Regions from separate parts of the Ercella succinigenes genome, predicted to be linked through region 2. Evidence: a T-box and tRNA genes for the amino acid it is inferred to sense, from the RefSeq annotation. Region 2 holds a T-box; the other holds one or more tRNA genes.
The links. A T-box is a leader RNA that pairs with one kind of tRNA and senses whether it is charged. The one in region 2 lies ahead of pheS (phenylalanine--tRNA ligase subunit alpha), so its partner is inferred to be a tRNA-Phe.

Region 1 (4,916 bases), on a different contig from region 2:
TTGCAGTCTCGATTAGATTAGATATAATAACAAGGATAGAGACCGGAATTTTTTCGGCAGCAGGAGGGAATGGAAATGAAAAAACAACCATATTATATTACAACACCAATTTATTATCCAAGCGATAAACTTCATATTGGTCATTCATATACAACGGTAGCAGCTGATGCCATGGCCAGGTACAAGCGGCTTAAAGGCTATGATGTGATGTTTCTGACAGGAACGGATGAACATGGTCAGAAAATTCAAAGAAAAGCCCAGGATTCCGGCGTATCTCCTCAGGAGTATGTTGATAACATAGTAGCAGGCATTAAGGATCTCTGGAAGCTTCTTGATATTTCGTATGACAGATTCATTAGAACAACCGACGCTAATCATGAGGCCGCTATACAACATATTTTCCAAAAATTATATGATAAAGGTGATATTTATAAAAGTGAATATGAAGGCTGGTATTGTACGCCCTGCGAATCATTTTGGACAGAAACACAACTTGAAAAAGGCAATTGTCCTGATTGCGGACAGGAAGTAGAAAAAACCAGAGAAGAAAGCTACTTTTTTCGTTTGTCTAAATACCAGCAAGCTTTAATTGATTTATTTGAAAATAACCCCGAATTTATACAACCTGCTTCAAGGGCGAATGAAATGTTAAATAATTTTCTGCGTCCCGGGCTTGAAGATCTTTGTGTTTCCCGCACTACTTTTGATTGGGGAATAAAAGTACCTTTTGATCCTAAGCATGTGGTGTATGTTTGGATAGACGCTTTATCGAACTATATTACCGCTATGGGTTATCCTGACACCACAGGCGATCTGGCTAGATACTGGCCTGCTGATGTACAGCTTGTAGGAAAAGAAATTGTGCGGTTTCATACAATAATCTGGCCTGCTATGCTGATGGCTTTGGATTTGCCTTTGCCTAAACAGGTTTATGGACATGGCTGGTTACTTTTCAGAGATGGGAAGATGTCAAAATCAAAGGGCAATGTTATAGACCCTGTAGTTTTATGTGAAAAATATGGCGTTGATGCAATCCGGTATTTTCTTTTGCGCGAAGTTCCTTTTGGTTCAGATGGCAATTTTTCAAATGAGGCGCTGATAAACAGGATAAACAGTGATCTTGCAAATGATCTGGGTAATTTGGGAAGCAGAACTGTCGCTATGATTGAAAAAAATTTCCCTGATGGATTGCCTCTGGAAAAAACGACCGGCGATTTTGATGAAAGTCTATTAAAAATGATTACAGAATTGCCTGATAAGGTTGAACAAGCAATGGAAAAATTGCAATTCAGTCTGGCTTTAAGTGAAATATGGCGTCTGGTTGCAAGAAGTAATAAATATATTGATGAAACACAGCCTTGGATTTTAGCAAGAAATGAAAGTGATAAGGGAAGATTGGCCGCTGTTTTATATAATCTTGCGGAAGCATTAAGAGTTATTTCTATTTTATTACAGCCTTTTATGCCTTCGACAAGTAAGAATATTCAAATGATTCTAGGAATTAAAGATGAGTCGGTATTAACTTGGGAAAACAGCAAAAAACTGGGACTTTACCAATCTGAAAACCTGGTTTGTAAAACACAGCCTTTATTCCCCAGAATTGATTTAGATAAGGAAATCGCTTCCTTAAATGATCTTTTAGAAGCACAAAAAAATATCGTGCCGGAGGAAAATACCACCGAACAAGAGGAGGTAGTTTCTGAAGCAAAACCTTTGATAGAATTTGATGATTTCCTCAAGATGGATTTAAAAATAGGAACTGTTAAAGCTTGCGAAAAAGTAAAAAAAGCAGATAAGCTTCTTTGCTCACAGATAGATATGGGAACGGAAGTAAGACAGGTAGTTTCCGGTATTGCACAATCATATACCCCAGAAGACATGATAGGAAAACAGGTTGTAGTCGTAACTAATCTTAAGCCAAGAAAAATAAGAGGACTTGAGTCACATGGCATGATTCTTTGCGCATTGACATCAGAAGGATATAAGGTTCTTATTCCAGATGATGAGGTTCCTGCAGGCTCAGAGGTAGGATAATGCGGTGGTTTGATACACATGCGCATCTTCAAGATGAAAAATTCAGTACCGATTTCGAAAAAATTATCAAAAGATCGCTCCAGGCAGATGTACTAAGAATACTTTTGCCTGGAGCAGACTTAGAGAGTTCGCAAAGAGCTGTCGAATTATCTGTTAAGTATCCAGATGTTTTGTGTTGCAGTGTTGGTATACATCCGCATGATGCATCACAGGCTGACGGTAATTCCATAGAGATAATAAAAAAACTTCTTGATGAAAAACAGAAAAATAGAATTGTTGCTGTAGGTGAAGTCGGGTTGGATTATCATTATGATTTTTCGCCAAGAGATATTCAAAAAAAAGTTTTTCAACAATTTATAGAGCTAGCCTCTGTATACGATCTTCCCTTAATTATACATAACAGAGAATCTACGGAGGATTGCATTAAGATTTTAAAAAAAATGAAAGACAATGGAATTTTAAGAAATATTCCCGGAGTTTTTCATTGTTTTTCTGGTAGTCCTCAGACTGCTGAGATTTTGCTGGATATGGGTTTTTATCTTGGTTTTGATGGGCCTATAACTTTTAAGAATGCAAAAAAGGCAGCAGAGGTGATCAAGCTTTGTCCTAAAGAAAGACTTCTTATTGAGACAGATAGCCCTTATTTGACACCTGAACCGTTTCGTGGCAGACGCAATGAACCCTCATATCTAAAGTATGTGGGAAACAAAATGGCAGACATACTACAGATGGAGCCTGAGCAAATTGCTGAATTGACTTTTAGAAATGCTCTTTGCTTATTTGATTTGCGATAATTTGTTTCTCAGTTTTTTGTTGATCTGTCATTTGTAAAAAGTGATTGATTTATTATTTAAAAAAATATTTGTATTTTTGAAAAAAGATTGTTGACAAGCTAGTCTGTTTCTATTATACTTTCACTTGCACTCAGGAAACGCGGTGCACACGAGAAATCGTGATTTATGGGAGCTTAGCTCAGCTGGGAGAGCATCTGCCTTACAAGCAGGGGGTCACAGGTTCAAGCCCTGTAGTTCCCACCATAAATGGCGCAGTAGTTCAGTTGGTTAGAATGCCAGCCTGTCACGCTGGAGGTCGAGGGTTCGAGCCCCTTCTGCGTCGCCATAATTGCCGGTCTTTATGAGGCCGGCAAACATATGCCCAGATAGCTCAGTCGGTAGAGCAGTGGACTGAAAATCCACGTGTCGCTGGTTCGATTCCGGCTCTGGGCACCACGATAGCAGTAGCTTTTTATTTCTAGAGTTATTGCTATCTTTTTTTGAAATTATATAGCTTGATTTATTATTTGCTGACTAATCAAACTAGCAGAAACACTTGCGAATAAGAGCCAGGTGTGATAAAATCTGTTTCACGTGTTTATGACGGAGGTAAAAAAATGCAAACAGTAACAATAATAGTTGCAATTATAGATATTCTTCTTTGCATAGGTCTTATTCTTCTTGTTATATTTCAGGAAGGTAACTCAAAAGGTCTGGGAGCCATAGGTGGTGGAGCTGATACTTTTTTTGGCAAAACAAAGGCTCGCAGCATGGATGCTTTGCTTAAAAAACTTACAACTGTTGTAGCTGTCGCTTTTGCTGGTTTCACGATTGCTTTATATCTGTTGACCGGACGTGGCCTTTGATTTTGACTAAGTTTTGATTTCTATATAGAATTATATTGAATTTTGATAAAGCGCTTCCTGTATTGTGCGGGGGCGTTTTGTTTTGCCCAAGAATCTTTTTGGCTGTGAAAATTATGCAGCAAATGCTATCATTAAAGAGGAGGTAACTATAATGCAAAATTATGTTGGAATTCTACAACAAAATAACAGAGATGGCCTATTAGTTTTGGATCGTCCTGATCAGGTTGTTGGTCGCGAACTTTTTATACCTTCACGGTTTTTGCATGGGGCTCCTTTTGGGATGAAAGTAGTTGCTCGTCTTGCAGGAGAAATGCCTGATAAAGGATTTTCTCAAATAGGCGAAATTGTCGAAGTTCTTGGTGATCCTCAAAGACCAGACATAGCAATTTTGGGTATAATAAGACAGCATGGATTGTCGGAAAATTTCCCTTCAAAAGTTCAAAAATTTGCAGAACAATTTGATATTAATCCAGATGCTTCTGAGATAAAAGCTGAAATTGAAAGAGGCAGAAAAGATTTAAGAAGTATAAATACAATTACAATCGATGGAGAAGATGCACGCGATTTAGATGATGCAGTTAATATTAAGAAAAAAGAAAATGGCGGATATATTTTAGGTGTTCATATTGCAGATGTCAGCCATTATGTAAAAGAGAACAGTTTGCTGGATAAGGAAGCCAGAGACAGAGCAACAAGTGTTTATCTTTCTGATCGAGTTTTACCAATGCTTCCACCTCGCCTTTCAAATGGAATTTGCAGTTTGAATCCTGAAGTCGATAGATTGACATTAAGTGCGATCATGGAATTTGATAATAATGGTGAAATTATTTCTGGTGAAATTATTGAGAGTGTTATTAATAGTAAAGCAAGGACTTCATATAATGAAGTAAAGCAAGCATTGGAAGATGGAACCGTCCTGCCTGGAAGATATCCAGGTTTTTTGGAAGACTTAAAAATTATGCGTGAGCTTTCAGATAAATTGTTAAAAATAAGAAAACAAAGAGGATCGATAGATTTTGAATTCCCTGAAACTCATGTTGAACTTGACTCTGAAGGTAAACCTGTAGATATATATCCTTACCCTATAAGCTTTGCAAACGGAATTATTGAGTCATTTATGATAGCAGCAAATGAGTTTGTTGCCTTAAAAGCGCATACTAATGATCTTCCTTTTTCGTATAGAGTGCATGAACTTCCAGATCCTGAAAAACTTGAAAAATTTGTAAAACTTGCGAATCTCTTT
Region 2 (4,916 bases):
AAGTTTATACAATTATACCTGTAAAGTAGTTCTGAAACGAGTAATAGCTTTGCTTGTTGTGGAATAATATTTTAGCAAAAGCCTGAAATCAGATCTTTAAGGTCATGATTTCAGGCTTTTTTGTAATAGTATTGTGATAAAATATTAACTGTTATAGATAAATAATAGATTCTGTTAATCAGTAATATAGATTCTGTTAATCAGTAATTTTGTAATTGAATCAGGCTCTGTAAACTAAGAATGATAAAAAGAGACTTTAAATGCAAATTGGAATGGAGATATATTTATGAATTGGAGTATAAGTGTTTTACCTATAAGTGGTTTTGCAGCAAATTGCTATTGGCTTGAGAATGGTAAAAATGCCTGGATTATAGACCCGGCTGCTTATCCGGAAAAAAAGCCGCACACGGATGCTGTGCTACAAGGTATCATTGTTACTCACGGTCATATGGATCATATTCTGACTGCGGATTACTGGCGTGATAAATTTCAGGTTCCTTTGTATATTCATGAAAAAGATGCACATATGCTAACTGATAGCAGGGGAAATGTATCTGCTACCTTTGGCTTGCCACAGACATGGCGTGCTGCCGAAAAAACTGTAGTTGACGAAGATAAAATTGAATTAGGTGATGGTTCATGGCTTGATGTGATTGCTACCCCCGGACATACCAGTGGTGGTATTTGCCTAATGCTAAACGAAAGCAATGGCATTCAGTCTGCCCTTTTTACAGGAGATACGGTTTTTTCTGATAGTGTGGGCAGGACTGATCTTGGAGGTTCCGATTTGGAACTTAACCAGTCTTTACGTAGAATAAAGAGATTAATGAATAAAGAAAATCAAAAAATGTTGATTTATCCAGGTCATGGTCCTTCGATAAGCTTTATTGATTTGTGTTTTAAAAACCCGTGGGTTAGCCGCATTAGCTGATTTTTACTGCTCTTGTTTGTTCTTTAACTACTCTGAATAACATATTATGATTCGGTCTTTGATAATAAATAAACGGATAAAGAATTACAAATTTCTCAACAGCGTCGTCTGCGACAAGAACAGCTTTACTGCTGTCAAGCTGATTTAGAGCGCTAAGCTCTATTGAAAATAGCTGCTGTTGGCGATTGCTGTCTATATAATAAAGTTTTCCGTCAAACGTTATGAATGGCTTATCCAGTGTATGTTCGAATACCAGCTGACTTTCCAGTTTGATAGGAGTTTTTGTCTGATTAGTCTCCTTATCGGAATCATCATCGGAATCATCATCGGTATCTTTGTCGTCATCATTGTCGGTATCATTAAAAGATTGCAGGCTTATACCATAGACATGATACTGATTTTGCAAATCTGCAAAATAAAGCCAGTCTTTATCGATTTGCAGACTGCCTGCGACTCTTTCAATTAATACCTGAATTTCGTCCGTTTTTAAATCATATCGGATTAGTCCGTCATGTGCTGATTTACTGCTGATATATAGAGCTTCTTTATTTAAAATCATGTTAGTAGAGGCGGATTCAATAATAACTTCGCGTCTACTGCCATCTGTTTGGTATCTTACTACCTGCTCTTCAGGCATCTCTATAGCATAGAGCATGTCATCAAAAAAGATCAGATTTTTGATATCACTGGAACCAATTCTGACATTATTTGAGCCGTCTGTATTTATTTTTGATAATTCACCTTGAGATAGTCCGCTAACATAGTAGATCTGATTTTGATCAATAACCGGCCAGGAAACATAATTGTTAAGTAAAATCTTCTGATTGGCACCGTCGGCATCTGATTTCACAAAATTCCCATCACTATCATTAAAATAGATATGTTTGCCATCACTAATTGTAATATTCTCACTGGCAATATTTGCTTGACTCATCAATTCGGTTAAAACTTGCTGATCAGAAGGCAGACTTGCTTTGTCAGGATCAAAAGTTTCGATTTGTTCCTGCTCTTCAGTACAAGAGGTGATTATAATTAACAGCATTATAAGAACAAATGCCAGGGAGAGTGCTTTTTGCCGGGTCGTTCTGGAAAATGATTGCATTTAAATAACTCCTTGCCTTTACAGTATATTTATCAGATGATATTATAACATGTAACGCAGTGATGAAGAGAGTAAAAGATGAAAGATCTCAGAGAGGGTTGAGTCGGTAGGCTGTGAGCTCACCTGATTGGAAGTTTTTGAAGTTCACTTCGGAGCGGTCTGGCTGAAGGAATGATTTTATTTCTCCCAAAGGAGTTAAACTTTGTTATGTAGGCTGGAACGGTTTGCCCCGGTAAAAGCTGTTTGAGAGCCGGAGCGGTTGCTCTGGAATTCGGGTGGTACCGCGGATATTCTTCCGTCCCGTGTATGGGATGGGAGTTTTTTTATGTCTATTTATTACTATGGGAGGAATACATATGAGTGATATGAGAGAAGATTTAGGTAATTTACTGGATTCGTTCAAGCAGGAGCTTGATCAGCAGAAGTCTTTGTCTGAACTTGATGCTTTGCGCGTTAAATTTATGGGAAAAAAAGGACCTTTGACGCAGATACTTCGTGGCATGGGCGCTTTGTCAGCTGAGGAAAGACCTGTAATCGGTCAGTTTGTAAATCAGGTGCGTGCTGAGATGGAGGATTTGCTTGACCAGAAAAAGATATCTCTAAAAAGTGTTGAGAAACAGGCTGCTTTGTTAAAAGAGACTATTGATATAAGTATACCTGGCAGATCTCAACCATCAGGTGCCCGCCATCCTCTTACCAGAGCAATTGATGAAATTTGCGAAGTATTCATGAATCTGGGCTATCAGATAGCAGAGGGTCCTGAGATAGAGCTTGATAAATATAATTTTGGACTTTTGCGCATTCCTGAGGGACATCCTGCAAGGGACACACAGGATACATTTTATATGAACGATAATATTTTGCTGCGTACACAAACATCTCCTGTGCAGATACGTGTTATGGAACAGCAAAAACCGCCTTTGAAAATTGTCTGTCCAGGTAAGGTTTATCGTTCTGATACTCCGGATGCTACTCACTCACCGATTTTCCACCAGGTGGAAGGTCTTGTTGTAGATAAAAATGTTACCATGGGGGATCTTATCGGATCGCTGCAACTTTTTGCCAAACAATTATTCGGTGAACAGACAAAAATCAGATTACGTCCGCATCATTTCCCATTTACAGAACCAAGCTGTGAAGTAGACATTTCATGTTGGACATGCGGTGGAAGCGGTTGCAGAACATGTAAAGGTGAGGGCTGGATAGAAATACTTGGTGCCGGTATGGTACATCCTGAAGTTTTATCAAATTGTGGAATAGATCCTGAAATATACAGTGGCTTTGCTTTTGGTATCGGTGTTGAGCGTACTGCAATGGGGCGTTACGGTATAGACGATATTCGTCATTTTTATGAAAATGATATTCGCTTCCTGCAACAGTTCAGATAACTTTTGGAAAAGTGTATTTTTATCATACAATCAGATTTTTTAAAAATTTATAAATGCGACTGGAGGACTATATATGAAAGTATCAGTTGAGTGGTTAAAGGATTTTACCCCGCTTGATAAACCTATAAAAGAAATATGCGACGCAATGACAATTTCCGGCTCAAAGGTGGAAGGTTATGAAGTTCAAGGGGAAGAAATAACAAATGTTGTGACCGGTAGGATAGAATCGATAGACAAGCATCCTGATGCCGACAAACTTGTGATTTGTCAGGTTAATACCGGCAATGAGAAAATTCAGATTGTAACAGGAGCTGATAATATTTCAGTAGGCGATTGCGTGCCTGTGGCTTTAGCCGGTTCTACACTGGCTGGTGGTTTAAAAATCAAAAAGGGTAAGCTGCGTGGTCAAATATCTGAAGGGATGCTTTGCTCGATCGAAGAGCTTGGATATACAACTGCTGATTTCCCTGATGCTGCAGAAGATGGAATTTATATTTTGCCGGCGAATACAGCTCTGGGACAAGATATCAAAGAGGTTTTATCCATATGTGATACAGTCATAGAATTTGAAATTACTTCAAACCGCGTTGATTGTTTTGCTGTAGAAGGACTTGGCAGAGAAGCGGCTGTTACTTTTGGTTTGCCTTTTACTGCAAAAGAGCCTGAGGTAAAAGCTCTTTCTGATAATAAATCTGCTGATCTGGCGACAATAGAGATTGCTGCACCTGATTTATGCTATCGTTATTGTGGCAGAGTCGTAGAAGACGTTAGGGTTGGCGATTCTCCTGAGTGGATACGCCGCCGCTTGCGCAGTGCAGGTGTAAGGCCAATCAATAATATGGTTGATATAACTAATTATGTAATGCTCGAATTGGGGCAGCCTATGCATGCTTTTGATCTAAAAGATCTTCATGATCAGAAAATTATTGTCCGACGTGCTGTCGAGGGTGAAACAATGATTACTCTGGATAGTGTCGAAAGAGAACTTGATCCTTCGATGCTGGTAATAGCAGATGGCTCCAGAGCAGTTGCATTGGCAGGTGTTATGGGTGCTGAAAATTCAGAAATACAGCAAAATACCAGCACGGTATTACTAGAATCTGCTACCTTTAATCCTTTAGCTGTTCGCCTGGCTGCAAAAAAAGTAGGTCTGCGTACCGAAGCCTCTTCCAGATTTGAAAAAGGACTGGATATTAATCAGGCAGCACGTGCTCTGGATCGTGCTTGTGAATTAATAGAAGAGCTTGGTTGTGGAAAGGTCTGCCAAGGCACGATTGATGTATGGCCTGTGAAAAAAGAACCTGTAATACTGGATATGACAGCTGACTATATTAATCGCTTTTTAGGAACAGATATCTCTGCTCAAGAAATGAGCAGAATGTTGACTTCTCTTGGTTGCGAAATTGCAGATGGTCAGGATCAATCTATAAAAGTTACAGTTCCCAGTTATAGACCAGACTTGGAGAGTATAGCTGATCTGGCGGAAGAAATAGCA

Region 1: it encodes a tRNA-Phe, which carries the amino acid that the T-box ahead of pheS (phenylalanine--tRNA ligase subunit alpha) is inferred to sense. The anticodon was not compared.

The regions. Positions count from the first base shown of each region.
Region 1 covers NZ_CDHP01000008.1:181,090-186,005, forward strand. Annotated here, with positions in the region: gene rsmI (16S rRNA (cytidine(1402)-2'-O)-methyltransferase) at 1-21, shown strand, start outside; gene metG (methionine--tRNA ligase) at 76-2,034, shown strand; gene AC0KSB_RS02740 (TatD family hydrolase) at 2,034-2,828, shown strand; tRNA gene AC0KSB_RS02745 (tRNA-Val) at 2,996-3,071, shown strand; tRNA gene AC0KSB_RS02750 (tRNA-Asp) at 3,077-3,153, shown strand; tRNA gene AC0KSB_RS02755 (tRNA-Phe) at 3,188-3,263, shown strand; gene secG (preprotein translocase subunit SecG) at 3,425-3,673, shown strand; gene rnr (ribonuclease R) at 3,738-4,916, shown strand, end outside.
Region 2 covers NZ_CDHP01000020.1:147,926-152,841, reverse strand. Annotated here, with positions in the region: gene AC0KSB_RS06010 (MBL fold metallo-hydrolase) at 287-931, shown strand; gene AC0KSB_RS06005 (DUF5050 domain-containing protein) at 924-2,033, opposite strand; T-box leader at 2,084-2,339, shown strand; gene pheS (phenylalanine--tRNA ligase subunit alpha) at 2,399-3,421, shown strand; gene pheT (phenylalanine--tRNA ligase subunit beta) at 3,495-4,916, shown strand, end outside.